3 regions of the Paenibacillus antri genome follow, and region 3 is predicted to be linked to each of the others. Evidence: a T-box and tRNA genes for the amino acid it is inferred to sense, from the RefSeq annotation. Region 3 holds a T-box; the other regions hold tRNA genes.
The links. The T-box of region 3 lies ahead of leuS (leucine--tRNA ligase). A T-box ahead of a tRNA ligase gene usually reads a tRNA of that ligase, here a tRNA-Leu.
Positions count from the first base shown of each region.

Region 1: it encodes a tRNA-Leu, which carries the amino acid that the T-box ahead of leuS (leucine--tRNA ligase) is inferred to sense. The anticodon was not compared.
Region 2: it encodes a tRNA-Leu, which carries the amino acid that the T-box ahead of leuS (leucine--tRNA ligase) is inferred to sense. The anticodon was not compared.

Region 1 is NZ_VCIW01000006.1:135,293-142,382, reverse strand. Features, by position in the region: gene FE782_RS11860 (D-lyxose/D-mannose family sugar isomerase) at 1-91, opposite strand, end outside; gene FE782_RS11855 (carbohydrate kinase family protein) at 94-1,335, opposite strand; gene FE782_RS11850 (Gfo/Idh/MocA family protein) at 1,343-2,515, opposite strand; gene FE782_RS11845 (class I fructose-bisphosphate aldolase) at 2,515-3,354, opposite strand; tRNA gene FE782_RS11840 (tRNA-Leu) at 3,502-3,586, opposite strand; gene FE782_RS11835 (EamA family transporter) at 3,754-4,134, opposite strand; gene FE782_RS11830 (HD-GYP domain-containing protein) at 4,179-6,002, opposite strand; gene FE782_RS11825 (endo alpha-1,4 polygalactosaminidase) at 6,017-6,811, opposite strand; gene FE782_RS11820 (DUF4956 domain-containing protein) at 6,808-7,090, opposite strand, start outside.
Region 2 is NZ_VCIW01000006.1:160,987-168,076, forward strand. Features, by position in the region: gene FE782_RS11910 (extracellular solute-binding protein) at 1-675, shown strand, start outside; gene FE782_RS11915 (aldose 1-epimerase) at 864-1,853, opposite strand; gene modA (molybdate ABC transporter substrate-binding protein) at 1,949-2,743, shown strand; gene modB (molybdate ABC transporter permease subunit) at 2,740-3,417, shown strand; tRNA gene FE782_RS11930 (tRNA-Leu) at 3,484-3,569, shown strand; gene FE782_RS11935 (magnetosome magnetite crystal formation protein family) at 3,959-4,297, shown strand; gene FE782_RS32275 (hypothetical protein) at 4,292-4,447, opposite strand; gene FE782_RS32595 (hypothetical protein) at 4,458-4,631, opposite strand; gene FE782_RS11940 (adenylate/guanylate cyclase domain-containing protein) at 4,791-6,593, shown strand; gene FE782_RS11945 (glycosyltransferase family 2 protein) at 6,727-7,090, shown strand, end outside.
Region 3 is NZ_VCIW01000002.1:494,191-501,280, forward strand. Features, by position in the region: gene FE782_RS05400 (shikimate dehydrogenase) at 1-283, shown strand, start outside; gene FE782_RS05405 (nicotinate-nucleotide adenylyltransferase) at 280-888, shown strand; gene yqeK (bis(5'-nucleosyl)-tetraphosphatase (symmetrical) YqeK) at 869-1,456, shown strand; gene rsfS (ribosome silencing factor) at 1,457-1,804, shown strand; gene FE782_RS05420 (CvfB family protein) at 1,801-2,745, shown strand; gene FE782_RS05425 (class I SAM-dependent DNA methyltransferase) at 2,742-3,542, shown strand; T-box leader at 3,604-3,824, shown strand; gene leuS (leucine--tRNA ligase) at 3,888-6,332, shown strand; gene comER (late competence protein ComER) at 6,336-7,090, opposite strand, start outside.

The DNA.
Region 1 (7,090 bases), on a different contig from region 3:
CCTCCGGCGTCATAACGATACCCGCCCGAGCGAACAGCTCCGCCGTTCTCGCCTGCGCCGCGCGCACTTCGCTGCGCTTGATCACGCCCATGCCTATACCCCTTCTCCCTCGGAAAATGTACCGCCCCCCGCGTCCCCCGGCCCCCGCCAGACGCTCGCGCCGGCCGCCGCCGTCCGGCGGAAACCGGCCGGCTTCGGCGGCCGCTGCGCCCAGCCGGCGGCGATGCGCCGCCGCACCGCGGCCCACGGCGGCACGCCGCTCACGGCGTCCGGCCGCTCCACGTTGCAGGCGCCCGTCCCGACCGCGCCGAGCAGCGCCTCCTCCGGCGCCAGACCGAGCATCCAGCCGGTCAGCAGGCCGGCGATCGTGCAGTCGCCCGCGCCGGTCGTCCCCGCGACGCGAACATCGAAGCACGGCGCGTACAGCTCACGCGACGTCCAAGCCGCCGCGTCGCGCGGCGCGTACCGGCCGGCGGACGCCAACCGCTCCGCGGAATCGCAGGTCTTCATATATAAACCGTATTCCCCAAGCTTCAACGCGACGACCGCGGCGCCCATGCCGAGCAGCTCGTCGGCGAGATCTAGCAGCAGCGCCTCGGTCGCGTACGGCAGCAGGTCCGTCGTTCCGCCGGAAGCGGCCAACGCGTCGAACTCCTCGCGCCGCAGCATAAACAAAATTTCCTCGAAGCTCGGCAGGAACAAGTCCACGCTCGGCAGCGCCCGCGACAAGATCGCCCGCCAATCGGCGCGTCCCGCTTCGGCGTCCGGGTCGGGCCGCGCGAGGTCGAGGCTGACCGTCGCCCCCGCCGCCTTCGCCTTCGCGAGCAGCGCCGCGAGCTCCGCCCCGCCGTCCGTCCACATACGGCGCATGAGCGGCGGGTAGCCGAAGTGGAACAGCCCCGCCTCCCGAAGCAGCTCCTCCCGCACGTCCGCGGCTTCGAACGTATCGTTCGCCCCCGTGCAGTGCAGGAAGATGCGGTCGATGCCCGGCGGGCTGATCACGATCGTATACGAGCTCGCCTCGCCGGCGGCGACGATCATCCCGTCGGCCAGCTCCGCGCCGTGGCCGCGCACGATGTCGACGATCGTCTCCCCGAACCGGTCGTCCCCGACCTTGCCCATGAGCCGCGCCGGGACGCCGAGCCGATGCAGCGCGAGGCCCGTATTCGAGACGGCGCCTCCGGTCGACAGCATCGCCGGGCCGATGTCGACCAGCTTGCCGGGGACGAGAATGGCGTCCACGCCGGCCTGCCGATCGTACAGCGTCGGAATGACGTCGAGGCATATATGCCCGCAGACGACCGCGGGATACGGCAAAACCAGACGTTCGGCCACAACCACCTTACTCCCCCCAGTTCAACGGAATCGTCCAACCCGTCCGTTGCGACTCGAGCGCCGCCGTAAATACGCGGTGGCTGCCGGCCGCCTCTTCCGGCGTCGCGCAGCGGAACGGCTGCGTCATCCGGTCCGGCCCGTTCGCGACCTCGTCGCAGAACGCCGCCCACATCTGCAGAATCGAATCCGAGAAGCCGAATTCGAAGATGCCGCCGGTAATCGTCCCGTACGCCGACTTGTACGGCGCGTCCGCGACGTGCCACGCCTGCGAGGCTCCTGGCGTGTAGGGCAGCGACGCGACCTGCTTCGGGTACTTCGTCGTAAACTCCGCCGACAGCTCCGTCCCTTGAATGCGCAGAAACCAAGTGTTCGCGTGCCCCGGCGCGATCCGCTTCGTCGACAGCACCATCGGGAATACCTGATCCGCCGTCTCCACGTCGCACGCGAGAATCGCGTTGTCCCACGTCTCGCACGGCGCCATACCGCCCTTGCCGTCCGGACGCTCGGGCACGATCTTCGAAAGCAGCGCGCGGACGCTCTTCGGCTTCCAGCCGTACCGGAGCGGCAGATGCAGCACATGCATGCCGAGATCGCCCATGCAGCCGTATTCGCCGTTCGTCGCGATGCGCCGTTTCCAATTGATCGGCTTATTCGGATCCAGATCGCTCGAATGCCAAAATCCGGCCTCCACCTCGATTATACGCCCGAACCGTCCTTCGCGCACCCACTCGGTGAGCTGCATCGCCCCCGGGAAAAACGGGAACTCCGACGAGCATCGCACGATGACCTCAGGACGCTCCGACAACGCTTCCATAATCGCCGCGTTCGCGGCCGCGTCGATGCCGAACGGCTTCTCCCCGAGCAGATGCTTCCCGGCTCGGATGATGTCGATGTACAGCTGCGCGTGCAGGTTGTGCGGCACCGCGCAATACACCGCGTCGACGTTCGGGTCGGCCAGCAGCTCCCGGTAATCCGTATACGACCGTTCCACGCTCGGTACGGCCTGCTCGAACCAAGCCGTCGCCGCCGGGTTCGCGTCGCACACGGCCGTAATCCGCGGCTCGAAGTCGACGTCCGCGAGGTGACACCAACGCGACGCCGCGCTCGCGAATTCCTTGCCCATCAAGCCGCAGCCGATGACGCCGAAGCGGATGATCTTTTTCGAACCTTCGCCTGCCATTACGCTTCACCCCCGAGAATCGCCAACGCGTCGGCTGCCGAGGCGCCTTCGTGCACGATGCGCATCAGCGCCTTCGTCATCCGGGCCGGATACGGATGCTGAATGACGTTCCGGCCGTAGACGATGCCCGAGGCGCCTTGCTCCATCAGCTTCACCGTCCGGTTCACGATCTCTTCGTCGGTCGCGCGTCCGCCCCCGCGCACGAGCACCGGCACACCGCCGGCGACCTCGACGACGCGATGATACTCGTCCACGTCGTCGCACGGGTCGGCTTTAATGACGTCCGCGCCGAGCTCGACCGCTTGACGGACGAGCGGCATAATTTTCGAAATATCCCCGTCCACCATGTATCCGCCCTTCGCCTCGTTCGGCAGCATGACGAGCGGCTCGACCATCAGCACCATGCCGTACTTCTCGCAGTCCGTCTTCAGCTTCATGACGTTCTTGACGCACTGATAATGCAGCTCCGGTTGATTTGGCAGCAGCAGCAGGTTCACGCACACCGCCACCGCGTCGAGGCGCACCGCGTGCTCGACCGCGCCGTCGATGATTTCGCTGAACAAGAATCGCGGCAGCGTCGATCCGTAGATGTTCGCCGCATCCGTTCGCAGCACGAGCTCCGGCTTCCGCTTGCCCGGGACGTCCTGCAGATGCTTCGCCTGCCCGACGCTCAGCTGGATGCAATCGGGACCCGCGTCGACGATCGTCCGAATCGCCGACTCCATGTTTTCGATCGAAGACAGGAACGAAACTTCATTGAAGAAGCCGTGATCGACCGCGACGTCGAAGCACTTGCCGGCCGGACTGAACATGCGGTTCATTCTCGCTTTGGGCGACATAGGGGAAAAACTCCTTTTTCGGAAAATGTAATATTAAAACAACATAATGTTCGTTTCTAACATTTATCCTAAGTCAGCCGCCGCCGTTTGTCTATAGAAAACATAAAAAAAGAACCCTGCTGCCAGGGTCCCGTTCATTATTATGTATGGTGCGGTCGGAGGGATTTGAACCCTCACGCCCAGTGGGCACTACCCCCTCAAGATAGCGTGTCTGCCGTTCCACCACGACCGCGCGTTGCAGCTGTCTCGCCGCCCTTCGAGGGAAAGCGGCGACAGAAATTAATATACCGGATCGACGGCCAAAAGTAAAGTCGGAAGGATTGGCAAATTTTCGCCGTTACGCCTCGGACCTGCGGACAGTTTTTCGAGGCGTCTTACGGGAATGCCGCCGGATCCGGCTCAACCGGCCGCCGCCGCGGCCGTATCGTTCGCCCGGAGCAGAACGACGATACCGATCATAATGATCGCCGTGCCGAACGCTTGACCTAACGACATTTTTTCCTTAAACAAAGCGACGGCCACGGCCAAGTTTAAGAGGTATGTGATCGATTGCAACGGAATAATCACGGACATCTTGTAATTGGATAGCAAATAGAAGAAGAGTACCATCGAGCAAAAGTATCCCAACCCACCTAACAGCACCTTCCAAGACATGAACGTCCCGGCGATCGAAGCGATCGACGAGAGATCCAAGGGATGCTTGGAAAATTGCCACTTCCAAAGCAAGTTGCCGACCGTGCTTAGCAAGGAGGATACAAGCACCAAGTAAACGATCTTCATTACGTGAATCGCGCCTTCTTTCCCAGCGTTCGGAATACGGTCGATTATACCACCGATACGCTTTTTCTGGAAACGAACTCCGTCTTTACGAAGCACGAGTCGCACGACTTGCCGTGCGCCGCGCACAATACCCCTTCCGTCTCCCAGCAGTTCTTATCCGTTCGCCCGAAAGCCGGGCAGGTGCGGCAGATCGTCTCCGGCACGCAGCACATCTCGCTGCAGGCGCCGAGCGCCTTCTTGGAATCGATCTGATTTCTGCGCTTGTCTTGATACCAGTCGATAAAGACGTTCACCATCTCGGCGTCAAGCTGCTGGCCGCTGGCGGAGCGAAGCGTTTGGAGCGATTGATTGAACGACATCGGATCCCGATAATTCCGACCGTTGATCTTAGCGAGGAAAGTCTGAACGACGGCGATGATGCGTGCGCCAGCCGGTATTTCCGCCCCTTTCAGCCCTGCGGGATACCCGTTCCCGTCCATTCGTTCGTGATGATGGCGAATATACGAAGCCGCCCGCTCGTTGCCGGTCGCGAACGACACGATCAAGGCGCTGACCTCGGCATGAAGCTTCATCAGCTCGAATTCGGCGTCCGTGTACTGGCCTTCCTTCTGGAACAAGTCGCTGGACAACGCGATCGTCCCGATGTGGGCAAGGTACGCGGCGATCGCCACGTCCCGGATTTCTCCCGTGGACAACCCCATCTCTCTCGCGATTACGATGCTGTACCGACTGAGCAGCTCGGAATATCCGATCGTGTTCGGACTCAAGTCGTCAAGCAATCGCGCCAGCGCTTGCAGCAGGGGGACGTAAGCGCCCGTGCCGCGAAGATAGGCCGCCTGTTCGGCGGCGAACCTGGAATAATTTTCGATCAAGGTTTCGAAATACAGGCTTATCCAACGTCTCTCTTTCTCGCCCTTGTTCCACAAGACGAAATAATGAGACCCTGTCGATACGAGCAGCACCTGATTCATGCCTTCCTCCTGGAAATACGAAGGCATCGGCTCCCGAACGTAATGCACGGCTTCCTGCTCGGACAAGGCCCTATATGCGAACAACGTCTCCGCATCCGTCTCCAGTCGATCCGCAAGATCCTTCGACGGCCCGGCCTTCCCGATCAGCCGATATTCGCCGCCCGCCGCATGCACTAAGCAGCCGCCGGAAAACTTGAGCGTGTTCACGCAGAACGGCAAGATGGTTTCAAGCGCCATGTCGACTTCCAAAGCGATCTTGCTGATGTTCACGATCGCGTTCTTCGACGCCATCGCGATATTCGATTGTTCCTTGACTTGCTCCGCCTCGATCATCTCTTCCACCATCGGTCGGACGAAGTCCATCCATCGCTTCAACCTTCGCTTCTCGCGTCGGGAGACGCGGCGGATCGGACCGATTCGGATCATCCCCTTGCCGCTGATCGGGAGAACGAGCAGAGGAACCTCCCCCTCCTTCATGACCTCGATCTTGCTCGTCAGGAATAAATTCGACGCCGTCATGGCCGGCTGATAAGCATCTCCCGGCGAGGAGATCAATGCGCTCTGCGTCGATGCGCCGGGGCCGCTCCCGGACCGAAACCGGGTCGCCCGCAGCATGAACTTATCGAACCGCTCGTCGCGGATATAGAACGCATACGTTAATGCGCTGAACTGATTGCCGAGTTCTTCCAACACGACCGTCATCTTCTGATCGAAGTTCGGCTGCGACCGAATTTTATCGAGTTGCCTCTGCACGCTTGACAGCTTCCTCATATCGACGCGAAGCTTCCGGATATAAAGCAGCACGAGCGCGCATAGCAAGACGATGCCGCCCGCGATTGTAACCGCGTAATCGATCGCGATCTCGAATGATATCCCTTGGATCGACAAGAGCCTCATGCGCCGCTCCCCCCTTACTCAAGATGAGCTTCTACCCAAACAGAATAATCGTCATGTCTCGACAAATACGTCATGCCATGGCTTCTTGCGGCTTTCCGGTCGTTCTGCGTTCCTGGACGGCCGCTCACGGCGAACAGTTCGAGACCGTTCTTCCGCAGCGATTGCAGCATCGTCAACTGGCGTTTGCCCCATGGATCGCTCGTCCATTCCGCCCTCCAGTCCTCCCACAGAAATGCGTTAACGAATCGGGAAGCGTTCCCGATGAGTTCGAACCCGCGATTTTGCATCGTCCATAAGGTCGTATGCCTGCCGCGCACCTCGGACAGCCACGCCAAGTACGCATGCATCATCTCGGCCCGATCCACAGGCGACTCTACCCGTTCCTCGATGTCTCCGACGGTGTCCAGGAACGCTCCGTCCATGCCCTTGGCAACGATTCGTTCTTCGAGCTCGTCGAACAGGACGCTCTGATAATGCTTCTCGCGAATATCCATCAGATAAGCGTCCCATTGCGGCAGACGCAGCTTCTCCCTCGCCGGCCGGTAATAGTCGGCGCTCCGCAGCGCGTCCCCGCGAGGGACGTTCCAAGCGGCCCACTCCATGACTGAAAGATAGCCGATCACTTTCGTGCCCGCTTGCTTCAGCCTGTAGACTCGATCCGCGGTCCAATGGAGCGGTTCGACGACGACAAGGTCGAAACGCGATAACGCCTCCATCTTTTCATCGTCCATATGTCCGTAATAAATCATGAACTTGTGCTCGGTGCCCGCAGGCGTCCCGCGCCAACGATCGAACCACCCGGGCGTCACGGCGCGTAATCCCCGTTGTAGCTCACTAAGGACACGTCCTTAACGCCTTCCTGCCCCGACAAGTCGTTGACGATCGTCGTCTGGGAGCCCCGAATTTTCACTTCCGCGACGACTTCGATATGATCCCGGCGAATCGTCTTGGACTTCAGTACGTGCTTGATGCCGTCCAGCGTTTTATCGACCGTCTCCGTCGCCTGCTCCGTATGATGTACGATAAGCAGGTAGGCGGAATCCTTGAACTTAATCCGCGTCAGCAGCAGCACAGTGACGGCCAGTACG
Region 2 (7,090 bases), on a different contig from region 3:
CTGCTGCAGAACGACGGACGCTTCATCGAAGAAGGCGGGACCGCTTCCGTTCTGTCGGAGACGAACAACGTCGAAGCGCTGCAGTTTTGCGCCGACTTGATGTACAAGTACAAGGTGTCGCCGATCTACTCGCACGGAAGCTCGTATTTGGCGGAGAGCTTGTTCAAGAAGGAGCGCGTCGCGATGATTCTGACGACGTACTACTTCATGAACGAATTCCGCGGTCACGATCTTCGCTGGGACGTGCTGCCGTTGCCTTCGCGGAAGAAGCAGGGCACGCTGCTGCTCGGCGGGGGGCTCGCGATCAATCGGCAGACGAACCTGCCGGAGATGGCGAAGCACTTCATCGACTTCTTGACCGATAAGCCGGCGCAGACGATGCTGAAGCAGCAGGGCTGCACGATTCCGATGCTGCGCGAGGTCGCCGAGGACAACCGGCTGCTCGATCCGGACATTCATCCGGAATGCTACAACGTCTTCCTCGAAGCGCTGCCGCATGCGTCGTCGCTCCGCGACTTGTCGCTGCGTCAGTCGGAGGTGGAGCTCGTGCAGAAGGAATTGAATCTGCTGTGGGCGAACATGGAGACGCCGGAGGACGCCTGCCGGCGTATCGAAGCGCTGTTGAACGAGCGCCGCGCCGAAGCCGCCGCCTCTTCCGCCGCCGCGAAAACGTAGTAACGCAGCTCGCCCTCCCTTTGACCTTCGGAGTCATGGGGAGGGCGAGTTTTTTTGGTCGGGGGGAGGACGGCGTCTCTTTTGGCGTATCGTCGAAATTTATCTAAGTTAGAAAATTATCTACGATGCGGAGAAAGAGTTACCGACATCCATTGGGCGGGTTTCCTAATCATTGCGGAATGCCGCCCCTACAGCGCCTTGATCGTCAGCCGCGTCACCGCTTCGGCCGTCGCGCCGGGCTCCAGCGCCTGAAGGCCGGTCAGCGCCGCGGGCGCGTCGACGTTCGGCGCGTTCGGCACCCACGTCAGCGGCTCGGGGCAGAAGAAGCCGCGATCCGGCTTGCCCTTGCCGTTATAGAGCACCCATTGCGTGAACGTCTTGTCGGCTTCGTAGCGAATGGACAGTCCCGCGCCGCGGTCCTCTAGCGTCGCCTCGACCGGCGCGTCCGGGGACGCCTGGAAGCAGTCGTCGAACTCGACGCGATCGAGCGGCAGCCCCTCGGCCAACGCGCCGCGCAGCGGGTTGTCCAGCAGGGCGCCCGTCGGCAGCAGCCGATCGTTCAGCTCCCACGTCTTTTCGGCGCGCAGCCGAAGCGTGCACTTCGATAGATCGCCCTCCGGATTCCCGAGCGGCAGCACGAACGTCGTGTGGTAGCCGAGCCCCCACGGCATCGCCGCCTCGTCGCGGCTCTCGAGCGTAAAGCGCAGCTCGACGCTGTCGGCGGCGAAGCGGAAGCCGTGCCGAACCGTGAACCGATGCGGCAGCGCCTCGAAGACGGCGGGCGTCTCCTCGGAGACGACGGTCGTCTCGACCCAAGCCGTGCCGTCGTCCGACGTCTCCGCCGCGGACAGCTTCCAGGCCGTGCGCATCAGCACGCCGTGAATGTGATAGCCCCTCGCGGGATCGACGGGGAAGCGATACTCCCGCCCGCGGAACGTGAACGCGCCGCCCTCGATGCGGCTCGGCGGGAACAGCACGGGGATGCCGTGCAGCGTCGTGCGCGCATGGTACGCTTCGGCGGAAGCCGGCGAGCGCAGCAGCGCGGTGCCGGTCGGGCGCCAGGTCAGGCCGATCAGGTTGCTCCCCCAGCCGGGGACGACGATGCCCTCGAGCTTCTCCGTCGTTACCTTAACGGCGGGCTCGCCGAAGTACGATATATGTTCGATCGCGGCGGTCATGAAAGATCCGCTCCTTCCTTCGTCTCGCTTGTGAAACAATGGTAGTATATCATGGTAGAATACAGAAATTAAGGGGAGCGGAAGGAGGGAGTCGGATGAGGAACAGCATACTCGCCGCGCTCGCGGCGACGGCGCTGGCCGCAGCGAGCGTCGCGGGCTGCGCGCCGAGCCCGGACGAAGCCGCGCCGCCCGAGCTCACCGTCTCGGCGGCGGCAAGCCTCGCGCTTCCGCTCGACGAGCTTCAGGCGATGTACAAAGACCGGGCGCCGGAGACGACGGTGCTGATCAATTACGGGTCTACCGGCGGATTGCAGAAGCAGATCGAGATGGGCCTGCCGGCGGACCTCTTCTTAGGCGCGGGACGGAAGCCGATGGAGCAGCTGCTCGAGCAAGGGTGGATCGATCCGGAGTCGAACGATACGCTGCTGACGAATCGGCTCGTCGTCGTCGTGCCCGCCGATCGGACGTCCGCGCTCCATGCGCTCGAAGAGCTCGCGGACGACGCCTGGGGGAAGCTCGCGATCGGCGTGCCGGAGACGGTGCCGGCGGGAGGCTACGCCAAGGAAGCGCTCGAGGCCGTCGGCATATGGGACAAGGCGTTCGCGAAAGCTGTGTTCGGCAAGGACGTGCGGCAGGTGCTTACCTCGGTGGAAACCGGCAACGCGGACGCGGGCTTCGTGTACGCGACGGACGCGATGTCCTCCGGCAAGGTGCGCGTCGCCTTCGAGGTGCCGCCGGAGCGGCATTCGCCGATCGTGTACCCGATCGGCGTCGTCGCGACGACCGAATACCCGGAGGAAGCGGAAGCGTTCTATAACTTCTTAAGAAGCGACGAAGCGATGGCCGTCTTCGCGGAATACGGCTTCGGCGCGGCCGCGCGGGCCCCATGAGCGAGCTGACGTGGTTCGAGCCCGTGCGGCTGTCGCTCGCGACGGCCGCCGTCGCGAGCGCGCTCGCCTTCGTCCTCGGCACGCTCGCGGCGTGGCGCATGCAGCTCGCTCGATTTCGCGGCCGAACGCTGCTCGAGGCGCTCTTCCTGCTGCCGCTCGTGCTTCCGCCGACCGTCGTCGGCTTCGTCCTGCTCGTCGTCTTCGGCCGGCGCAGCTGGGCGGGCGCCGCCTACGAGTGGCTCTTCGGCCAGCCGATCGTCTTCTCCGCCGCCGCCGCCGCGCTCGCCTCCGCCGTCGTCGCGTTCCCGCTCGTCTACCAGACGGCGAAAGCGGGCTTCGCCTCCGTGGACCGCGACCTGACCGATGCGGCGCGCTCGATCGGCGCGGGCGAGTGGCAGCTGCTCCAGTACGTCGCCGCGCCGCTCGCCGCGCGCGCCTTGGTCGCGGGCTTCATCCTCGGCTTCGCTCGGGCGCTCGGCGAATTCGGCGCGACGCTCATGTTCGCGGGCGCCATTCCGGGGCGGACGCTGACGCTGCCGACCGCGATTTACCTCGCCGTCGAGAGCGGGGACGACGCCCGGGCATGGGCGTGGTGCGCCGCGATCGCGGCGATCGGCTTCGCGCTGCTGCTCGTCGCGAGGACGTTTGCCCGAGGAGAACCTGCAGGAAAATAATGGCTTGGGCAAAACCGCTTTACTTTTGTCCGCGGGCGTGATATTATCATTCTTGTCTTCAAAAACGCGGTCGTGGTGGAACGGCAGACACGCTGTCTTCAGGCGGCAGTGAGCGCAAGCTCGTGGAGGTTCAAATCCTCTCGACCGCACCATACATATCAATCAAGGGAAGCTTCCTCGAAGCTTCCTTTTTTGCATGGAAAAGACCCGGTTTCCCGGGTCTTCCGACGGCGCCGCTGGTTGATGTCCCATCTTCAAAGAAAGCAAATTCGACAACGCTCTTCGTTATCGATGACGTGTAAAGCCGCTAACTAGCGTCCGACACATCCCTCGCCCTCTATATTGAGTGAGAACCTCCCGAACTGTCTTGTTTCGTTGAATTCCTTACGTCGTCCAACGCCACCACGACCTTTCTCTTGGTCGCCGTCGTAACCTAGTATGCGCAGCGTCCGGAAGGTTTACTCGCGCCGACGATGAAATTGTTGCATCCTTCGCCGGCCCTGAGCGTATAAAGCTGTAATGAACGTCGAGGAGGAGTCCCATGGATACGCGTAAACTATTAGCCGCATTGGCATATTTCAGCATTTTCTTTATGGGCTTTATTTTGCCGGCCGTGCTGTATTTCATCTCGGACGATCGATACGTGAAGGATCACGCGAAGGCGGCGTTCCTCTCCCACTGCATTCCGGTCGTCGCCGTCATCGTCGCGTTCGTCGGCATGATCGCCACCGGCGTCGGCGCCTTCGGGATCGGCGGGAGCGCGGAGGCGGCGGGCATGGGCGCCTTGATCGGCATGTTCCTGTTGTTCGGCGCGGCCGCGCTCGTGTCGCTCGCCGTGGCGATTTGGAACGTGTACAAGGGCATTAAGGTACTTTTATAAGCCCCCGCACGAATGCGGATACGGATGCTCCGCTTGCAGCTTTTTGTTTTCGGCGTCGATGTCCTTGTCGTCCGCCCGCGCCGCGACGAGCTTGGCCGGCGGCTGCGCGAATCGAACGTCGCCGCGCGGGGCATTCTCCTGTTTCGTCATAAGCCGAAATTCACTCTCCTTTCAGATCCGCCCGGCAGGCGGTGGAGTCCGCGCCGGGGGGATCTTTTTCATAAGCGATCAACGTAATTTCTTCCCCGAGCTCCTCGTTCAGCCTCGATTCCAGTCGTTTCAACTCGCGGACCGCGCGATCCGGCAAGCTCGCGAACGCATAGTCGTTTCGCAATGGAAGACACGCTCCTTTCCCCGGTATTTTGCCCTGCTAAAGGAGAGGGAATCCGACCGCCGACTGCGACTTTTTTCCCCCGATGCGCCTGGTTTTGTGATATGATCGTTTACGTCATAAATTGTACATAGGAACAACTTTCTTGGGCGGGGGAAACGGATGAACCGGAAGCTGAAGATTTGGTTGACGGTCGCGAACGCGGCGGTGTTGTTGTTGTCTTTGACGTTTTATGTATTCGGACAATTGGAGGTGCTGAACCGCACGCTCTTCAATTACCACATGACGGAAAACATGACCCACGCGCCGAACGAGCGCATCGTGGTCATCGGCATCGACGACGAGTCGCTCGAAGCGATCGGACGATTCCCCTGGGACCGCCGCGTGTACGCGGATTTGCTCCATGTGCTGAACCAGCCCGGCTACGAGCCGAACTCGATCAGCTTCGATATCAGCTTCGACGAAGCGTCGGATCCGGAAGCGGACGCCGCCTTCGCCGAAGCGCTCGCCATGTACGACAACGTCGTCTTCCCGATTACGGGCATCACGGAAGACGTGCGACGAGAGGTGACGGTCAAGAAGGGCGGCTACCTGGAAGCGTACGACGTGCGCACGCCGTACGAGCCCTTCGCCGAACACGTCAAGACCGCGCATATTAACGCGCTGGTCGACGAGGACGGAGCGATCCGCCGCACGGCGCTCGCGATTCAAGGTCCGGACGGCACCGTCTATCCGTCGCTCGGCCTTAACGCCGTGCAGATGGCCGGGTACGACGTAAATACATATTTGGAAAACGACTACATGGCAGGCGACAGCATGAAGGGCGAGGTGTTCATCGACTTCGACGCCATGAGCGACGAGTTCATCACCGTCCCGTTCCTGTACGTCGTCGCCGGCGAAATCGATCCGGTCATGTTCCAGGACGCGATCGTGCTGATCGGCATCAACGCGGTCGGCTTCGAGTTCGACCACAGCAACACGACCGTCGAGCGGGACATGAGGCTCGTCTACGCCCACGCCAACATCATCAATCAGCTGATCGAAGGCACCGTCACGACGAAGTCCGAATGGTACGTGACGCTGGCGCTCATGGCGGCGCTGCTGGCGCTGACGTGGTGGGCCGCGTGGCGCCTCAAGACGACCTACAGCGTCGTCTTGTTCGCCCTCGCGCTAGGCGGCTTGTTCGGCGCGCAATCCCTGATTTACAAGCAAATCAGCCTGTACGTCGACGTCGTCTATCCGGCGCTCGTGCTCCTGCTGGCGTACATTCTGAACATCGCGGTCAAGTCGTATTTGGAAAATAAACAAAAAAACTTCATCACGAAGCAGTTCGGCCGCTACATCTCGCCGGATCTCGTCAAGGAGATCGCGACGACGAACCACGAAATCAAGCTCGGCGGCATCAACAAGGAGCTGTCGATCCTGTTCCTCGACATTCGCGGCTTTACGACGCTGTCGGAGAAGCTGAAGCCGGAGGAGGTCGTCGACTTCCTGAACGAGATGTTCGACCTGATCACGAACAAGGCGCTCGAAAACAAGGGCACGATCGACAAGTTCATCGGCGACGCCGCGATGCTCATCTACAATGCGCCGCTCGACGTCGAGAACCATCCGTATTATGCGGTGAAGACGGCTTGGGACATTCAACAGGGGATGATCGAGGTGCGCGAGCGCATCCAGGCGCGCCACGGCGTCACCGTCAATTGCGGCATCGGCGTGCATACGGGGGAGGTCGTCGTCGGCAACATCGGCTCTTACCTTCGCGTCGACTACACCTGTATCGGCGACAACGTCAACACGGCGGCGCGGATCGAATCGCAGACGACGGCAGGGCAAATTCTCGTCTCCGAAGCGACGTACGAACTGACGAAGGACCGGTTCGAGTTCAATTACGTCGGGGATCGAATGATGAAAGGGAAGACGGTCGCGGTCAAGCTGTACGAGGTTCTCGGACCTACGGCGTAACGGAAGAGACAGGAGGGACCCGTGTCTTTTGGCTCGGGTTCTTTTTCGTATTTAGAAAAAGTTGGCAACCCTCATCGAATTGTATAGAATGAATCTATATTCCTAAAGAAATATAAAATGGGGGCGTATCCGAATGCCGACCATCAGCGTCATTTCACCGACCTATAATCGACCGCATACCGTCGCGGAGCTGTTGGAAGCGTTATCGCGTCAGACGTTCGCGGACTTCGAGGTGCTGATCGTCAACGACGCGGGGAAGCGGATCGACGACGTCGTCGCGTTGTATCCGTCTCTTCGGATCCAGGTCATCGACTTGCCGGTGAACTCGTATCATGTTTGGGCGAGGAATGCGGCGCTGCCGCACGTGAAGGGGCAGTGGATCATGCCGATCGACGACGACGACTTGATCGTGCCGGATCATATGGAGACGATGCTTCAAGAGGCGCGGGACGCGGATCTCGTGTACGGGGACGTGGAAATTTTCGACTATGCGACGA
Region 3 (7,090 bases):
TACGACGCCGATCGGCATGCATCCGAACACGGACGCGACGCCGATCGATCCCGCCTCGATCCGAAGCGGGACGGTCGTCAGCGATTTGATTTACAACCCGCTGAAGACGAAGCTGCTCGTCGAAGCGGAAGCGGCGGGACTCGTCGTCCACGGCGGTCTCGGCATGTTCGTCTATCAGGGCGCGTACGCGTTCGAGTATTGGACCGGCTTGCCGGCGCCGGTCGCGGCGATGCGCGAGGCGGTGCTCGAGACGTTCGAGCCGGCGGCGGGTAAAGGCGCATGAAGCGGCGCGTCGGACTGATGGGCGGCACGTTCGATCCCGTGCACGTCGGTCACTTGGTCGCCGCGGAGCGCGCGATCGAGGCCGGCGGTCTCGACGAGGTGCGCTTCATGCCGACGTTCCGCCCGCCGCATAAGTCTTCGCGCCTGGGCGGGACGCCGGAGGAACGGCGCGAGATGGTCGAGCTCGCGATTCAAGACAATCCGAGGTTCCGGCTCGAGACGATCGAGCTCGACCGCGGAGGCGTCTCGTATGCCGTCGAGACGGCGGCGGCGCTGTCGGCGCGCGAGCCGGATCGCGAGTTCGTCTGGATCGTCGGCGGCGATATGGTGCTGTATTTGCCCCAGTGGCACCGCATCGAGGACGTCGCGGCGCAGGTAACGTTCCTCGGCCTGACCCGTCCCGGGTATCCCGTCGCGATCGAGCAGCTGCCGCCGTATTTGCGGACGCGCGTGACGCTCGCGGACATGCCGGCGCTCGACGTGTCGTCGACGGACATCCGCGAGCGGCGCGAGCGGGGGCTGTCGATCCGGTACGTCGTGACGGAGCCGGTGCGCCGGTACATCGAGGAGAGGGGGCTCTACGTTCATGCGGATGAGCATCGATGAAGCTTGCGCGCTCGTGGAGCGGGAGATGCCCGCGAAGCGGTGGCGCCATACGCTGGGCGTCGTCGAATCGAGCGTCGCGCTCGCCGAGCGATTCGGCGCCGACGCGGAGAAGGCGCGGATCGCGGCGATTTTGCACGACGTCGCTAAGTTCTGGCCCGTGGAGAAGCAGCGCCAGGCGATTCTCGACGACGGCGACGCGGCCGGGCTCGATACCCTGCTCTTCGATAAGGAGCTGTGGCATTCGCATGCGGGAGCGTTCGTCGCGAGGCGCGATTTCGGCCTGGACGACGCCGAGTCGCTCGACGCGATTCGGTACCATACCTCGGGCCGCCCCGGCATGACGAAGCTCGAGAAGATCGTCTGCCTCGCCGATTACATCGAGCCGGGTCGAGACTTCCCCGGCGTCGACGCGCTGCGGAAGCTGTCCGAGAAGAGTCTCGAGGAGGCGCTCGTCGCCGGCTTCGACGGGACGCTCCGATTTTTGATCGAACAAGGCAAACGCATTTACCCGTTGACGGTACTGACCCGCAACGATTTATTGACCCAAATTCGACCTGGAGGTTTTTGAATGACCGTATCCCCTGACGCATTGCTCCAACTCGCGGTGGAAGCCGCGGAAGACAAGAAAGCTCTAAACATCGTCGCGCTCGACCTGACCGGCATCTCGCCGGTGGCCGATTATTACGTCATCTGCCACGGCAATTCGGATACTCAGGTGCAGTCGATCACGACGGAAATCCGCAAGAAAGCGGAGGAGGCGGGCGTGCGCGTGCGCGGCGTCGAAGGCTTCGATACCGCGCGCTGGGTGCTGCTCGACATCGGCGACGTCGTCGTGCACGTGTTCCACCGCGAAGAGCGCGAGTATTACAATATCGAGCGGCTGTGGTCGGACGCCAAGTCCGTCGAGCTCGCATGACGGGCAGGGACATCGTTCGCGTCGCGCCGCTCGCCTCGGGCACGGTGCAGACGCTTAAGGTTTCGGAAGAAAACGCCCACGGCTTCACGCTCACGAACGGCAAGCAGGACGTGCTGCTGCCGTTCCCGGAGGCGCTCGGACAGCCGCTGAAGCGAGGCGCTTCGGTCGAGGCGTATTTGTACCACGACAGCGAAGACCGAATGACCGCGACGCTTCGCGAGCCGTTGGCGCGGTTCGGCAAGGTGGCGCGGCTGAAGATCGCGGACATGAATCCGCGCTTGGGCTGGTTCCTGGATATCGGCTTGTCCCGGCACATGCTGCTGCCGCTGAAGGAGCTGCCCAGCGAGAAATCCGTATGGCCGCTCGTCGGCGACGAGGTGTACGTTCGCGTCGACCGCGACAAGGAGGGGCGTTTGCTCGCCCGCTCCGTGAAGGAGGCGGACCTCGCCCCTTACGCCTTCAAGGCGCCGGACGCGTGGCGCAACCGATGGATGGACGCGTGGGTATACCGTTCGCTGACGGCCGGCTCGCTCGTCGTCGTCGAAGGCGGGGTGCTCGGCTTCGGCGCGATCGGCTTCATTCCGTCGCACGATCGACCGCGGCCGCTGCGCATCGGCGAGAAGGTGAACGCCCGCGTGACGTTCGTTCGCGAGGACGGGCACGTCAATCTGTCGATGCGCAAGCAGAAAGAAGTCGGCCGCGGCGAAGACGCGGACAAGCTGCTCGCGGAGCTGCGGCGTCGGCCCGACGGCGCGATGCCGTACTCCGACGAGTCGCCCGCCGACGCGATCTCGAAGCGGTTCGGCATCAGCAAGTCGGCGTTCAAGCGGGCGATCGGCAAGCTATACAAGGACGGGTACATCGAGCAGAAGGGCAGCTGGACGCACCTGACCGAGAAGGGGAAGGCGCTCGCGTCTTCCGGAGACGAGGCGGAAGGATGACGAAGACGAACGAAGCGCCGCACGCCTCCGGAGGGCCGTACGGCGCTTTCGCTTATGTGTACGACCGTCTGATGGCGGACATGCCGTACGGCGAATGGCTCGGTTGGCTGGACGCGTATTGGTCCGCGCGCGGGGGAAGGCCGAGCGACGTCGTCGATCTCGGCTGCGGCACCGGCACGCTTGCGATCCCGCTCGCGCGGGAGGGCTCGCGCGTGACCGGCGTCGACTTGTCCGCCGATATGATCGAGGTCGCTCGGCGGAAGGAAGCCGCCGTTCGAAGCGAGCTGGCGGTGCCCGGCGAGCTGGAGTGGGTCGTCGGCGACATGCGGGAATGGCGCGCGCCGGCGCCCGTCGACGCGGTCGTCTCGCTGTGCGATTGCCTGAATTATTTGACGGAGGAAGCCGACGTCGCGCGGGCGTTCGGTTCGGCCTTCGCGGCGCTGAAGCCCGGCGGCGCGTTCCTGTTCGACATGCATCATCCGAATCAGCTCGACGCTTACATGGCGAACGAGCCGTTCTGCCACGACGACGAAGAGGCCTCCTACATATGGACGTGCGAGTTGGACGAGGAGACGTCGACGATCGCGCATCGGTTGACGTTCTTCGTGCGCGGCGCCGACGGCCGGTACGACCGCTCGGTCGAGACGCATCGTCAGCGCGTCTATTCGGAGGCGACGATCCGCAAGCTGCTTGCCGACGCGGGCTTCTCCGGGATCGAGACGTACGCCGACTTTACGTTCGACCCGATCGACGACGACGAGACGACGCGGATGTTTTTCGCGGCGACGAAGCGCTGAAGCCGCGTTCGGCTTGACTTCCGCCGCTTTTTCCGCGTATAATTTGGGAAATTGAACACTTTTTCGAGCAACGATAAGGATTAGTACCCGGGAACCCCGTACTTCAGAGAGCCGACGGTTGGTGGAAGTCGGCACGGCGGATCGGCGAACTCGCCTTGGAGCACCGCGGAAGAGAAATCCGCGGCGAAGCCCTCGCGTTAAGAGGTCAAGTGAACGGACCGAGGAAGCACCGCGGCCGTTAACTAGGGTGGTACCACGGGAGACAAAGCTCTCGTCCCTAGCGAATCTCGCTAGGGACGGGGGCTTTTTTTAACGATTTACGAATGGATCAGGAGGACGGTATTCATGACAGAGACGACGAAGCAATCGTCCGGGGGCTATTCCCCGCAGGCGATCGAACCGAAGTGGCAAGCGTATTGGGACGAACAAAAGACGTTCAAGGTGCTCGACGACCCGAACAAACCGAAATTTTACGCGCTCGATATGTTCCCGTACCCGTCCGGCGACGGCCTCCACGTCGGCCATCCGGAAGGCTATACGGCGACGGACATCGTGTCCCGGTTCAAGCGCATGCGCGGCTACGACGTGCTTCATCCGATGGGCTGGGACGCGTTCGGCCTGCCGGCGGAGCAGCACGCGCTGAACACCGGCAAGCATCCGCGGGAAATTACGTTCAAGAACATCGACAACTTCCGCCGCCAGATCAAGTCGCTGGGCTTCAGCTACGACTGGGACCGCGAATTCAGCACGACCGATCCGGAATATTACAAGTGGACGCAGTGGATTTTCATCCAGCTGTATAAGCGCGGCCTCGCATACGTCGCGGAGCTGCCGGTCAACTGGTGTCCGGCGCTCGGCACGGTGCTCGCGAACGAAGAAGTCATCGACGGCAAGAGCGAGCGCGGCGGCCATCCGGTCATCCGGAAGCCGATGCGCCAGTGGGTGCTCCGCATTACGGCATACGCCGAGCGGCTGCTCGAGGATCTGGAGGAGCTCGACTGGTCGGAGAGCATCAAGGATATGCAGCGCAACTGGATCGGCAAGTCGACCGGCGCGGAGGTGCGCTTCGCGGTCGACGGGACGGACGAATCGCTCGTCGTGTTCACGACGCGGCCGGATACGCTGTTCGGCGCGACGTATTGCGTCTTGGCGCCGGAGCACGAGCTCGTCGGCAAGATCGCGACGGACGCGCAGCGCTCCGCGGTAGAAGCGTATCAAGACGCGGCGTCCCGCAAGAGCGACCTCGAGCGGACCGATCTTGCGAAGGATAAATCCGGCGTGTTCACCGGCGCATACGCGATCAATCCGGTGAACGGCGCGAAGGTGCCGATCTGGATCGCCGATTACGTGCTGGCGGGCTACGGCACGGGCGCCATCATGGCGGTGCCCGGCCACGACCAACGCGACTGGGAATTCGCGAAGAAGTTCGACCTGCCGATCGTCGAAGTGGTGCAAGGCGGCGACGTAAGCGCGGAAGCGTACGCGGGCGACGGGGCGCACGTCAACTCCGATTTCTTGAACGGCTTGAACACGGCGGACGCCATTGCGGCTGTGACCGAATGGTTGGAGAAGAACGGCAAGGGCGAAAAGAAGGTCACCTACCGTCTTCGCGATTGGCTGTTCTCCCGCCAGCGGTATTGGGGCGAGCCGATTCCGATTCTTCACCTCGAGGACGGCACGATGAAGCCCGTTCCGGAATCGGAGCTTCCGCTGCTGCTGCCGGACGTCGACGAAATCAAGCCTTCCGGCACCGGCGAATCGCCGCTCGCGAACGTGACCGAATGGGTGAACACGATCGATCCGGAGACGGGCATGAAGGCGCGCCGCGAGACGAACACGATGCCGCAATGGGCGGGCAGCTGCTGGTACTACCTGCGCTTCATCGACCCGCGCAACGATCGGGAGCTGTGCTCCAAGGAAGCGCAAGAGCGCTGGCTGCCGGTAGACCTGTACATCGGCGGCGCCGAGCACGCGGTGCTCCACTTGTTGTACGCCCGCTTCTGGCATAAGGTGCTGTACGATATCGGCGTGGTATCGACGAAGGAGCCGTTCCAGAAGCTCGTCAATCAAGGGATGATTCTCGGCGACAACGGCGAGAAGATGAGCAAGTCGCGCGGCAACGTCATCAATCCGGACGACATCGTGCGGGAGTACGGCGCGGATACGCTGCGCATGTACGAGATGTTCATGGGGCCGCTCGAGCAGACGAAGCCGTGGAATACGAACGGCGTCGAAGGCGTCTATCGCTTCCTCAATCGGGTATGGCGGTTGTTCATGACCGAAGAAGGGACGCTCCAGCCGAAGATCAAGCCGGACGGCGGCACGGACGCGTTCAAGCGGACATGGCATCGCACGATCAAGAAGCTGACCGAGGATTACGAAGCGCTTCGATTCAATACGGCGATCTCTCAGATGATGATTTTCGTGAACGAGGCCTACAAGCAAGACGCGCTTCCGCTCGAGGGCATGAAGCATTTCGTTCAGCTGCTCTCCCCGATCGCCCCGCATATCGCGGAGGAGCTGTGGGAGAAGCTCGGCGGCGCCGGCTCGGTATCTTACGTGCCATGGCCGTCGTACGACGAGGCTTGGACGGTGGACGACGAAGTCGAAATCGTCGTTCAAGTGAACGGGAAGATCGTCGACCGCGCGAACGTGGCGGCCGACGCGGACGAGAAGGCGCTCGAAGCGCTCGCGACGTCCCTGGACAAAGTGAAAGAGGCGATGGCCGGGAAACAAGTCCGCAAGGTCATCGCCGTGAAAGGCAAGCTGGTGAATATCGTCGTCGGATAAGTTTTAGGATTGGGGGTTATAAAACAGGCCTTCCACCTTATCCAACTCTTCTTTGTATTTATGATGGGTCGTGCGGATGAGCCGCTCGAACGTGCCGTCCAAATCCAGCGACAGCATGCGAAGGCCTTCCGCCGTAATCCCGCCGGGGACGGTCACTCTCTCCCGAAGCGATTCGGGAGAGAATCCGCCAGCGGTCAGCAGCAATCCGGTTCCGAGCACCATCTCCGAGGCGAGCTTCGTCGCTTCCTCCTTCGAGATGCCCGTGTACGTCACGGCCGCTTGCACGAACTGCTCGACGAAGAACGCCAAGAACGCCGGCCCGCAGCTCGAAATATCCGAACTTATCCGCGTATACTCCTCAGACACGACCAACGGCTTCGACATGCGCTGCAAGAGCCGATCCAACGTTTCGATATCTTCCGCTTCCATGCGGCTTCCGTACATCGTTAGCGTCGCGCCGCTGCATACGTAATTCGTAATGCTCGGAATGATTTTCGCGATTTTGCAAGGAATATGCTCTTCCAGATGGCGAATCAGGACGGGGCTCGTAATCGATACTACCGTCTGGGCCGCGGTTACGTACGGCTTAATGTCGTCGATGACGTTCTTGAACTCCTTCGGCTTCACGCAGAGAAATATCATATCGGCGGCGAGCGCCACTTCCCGGTTGCTCGGCACGGCCTTCAGCCCCGTATAGACTTCGGCGAGCCGTTCCGCTTTCGCGAACGTGCGGTTCGTCGCGACGATTTGATCCGGCT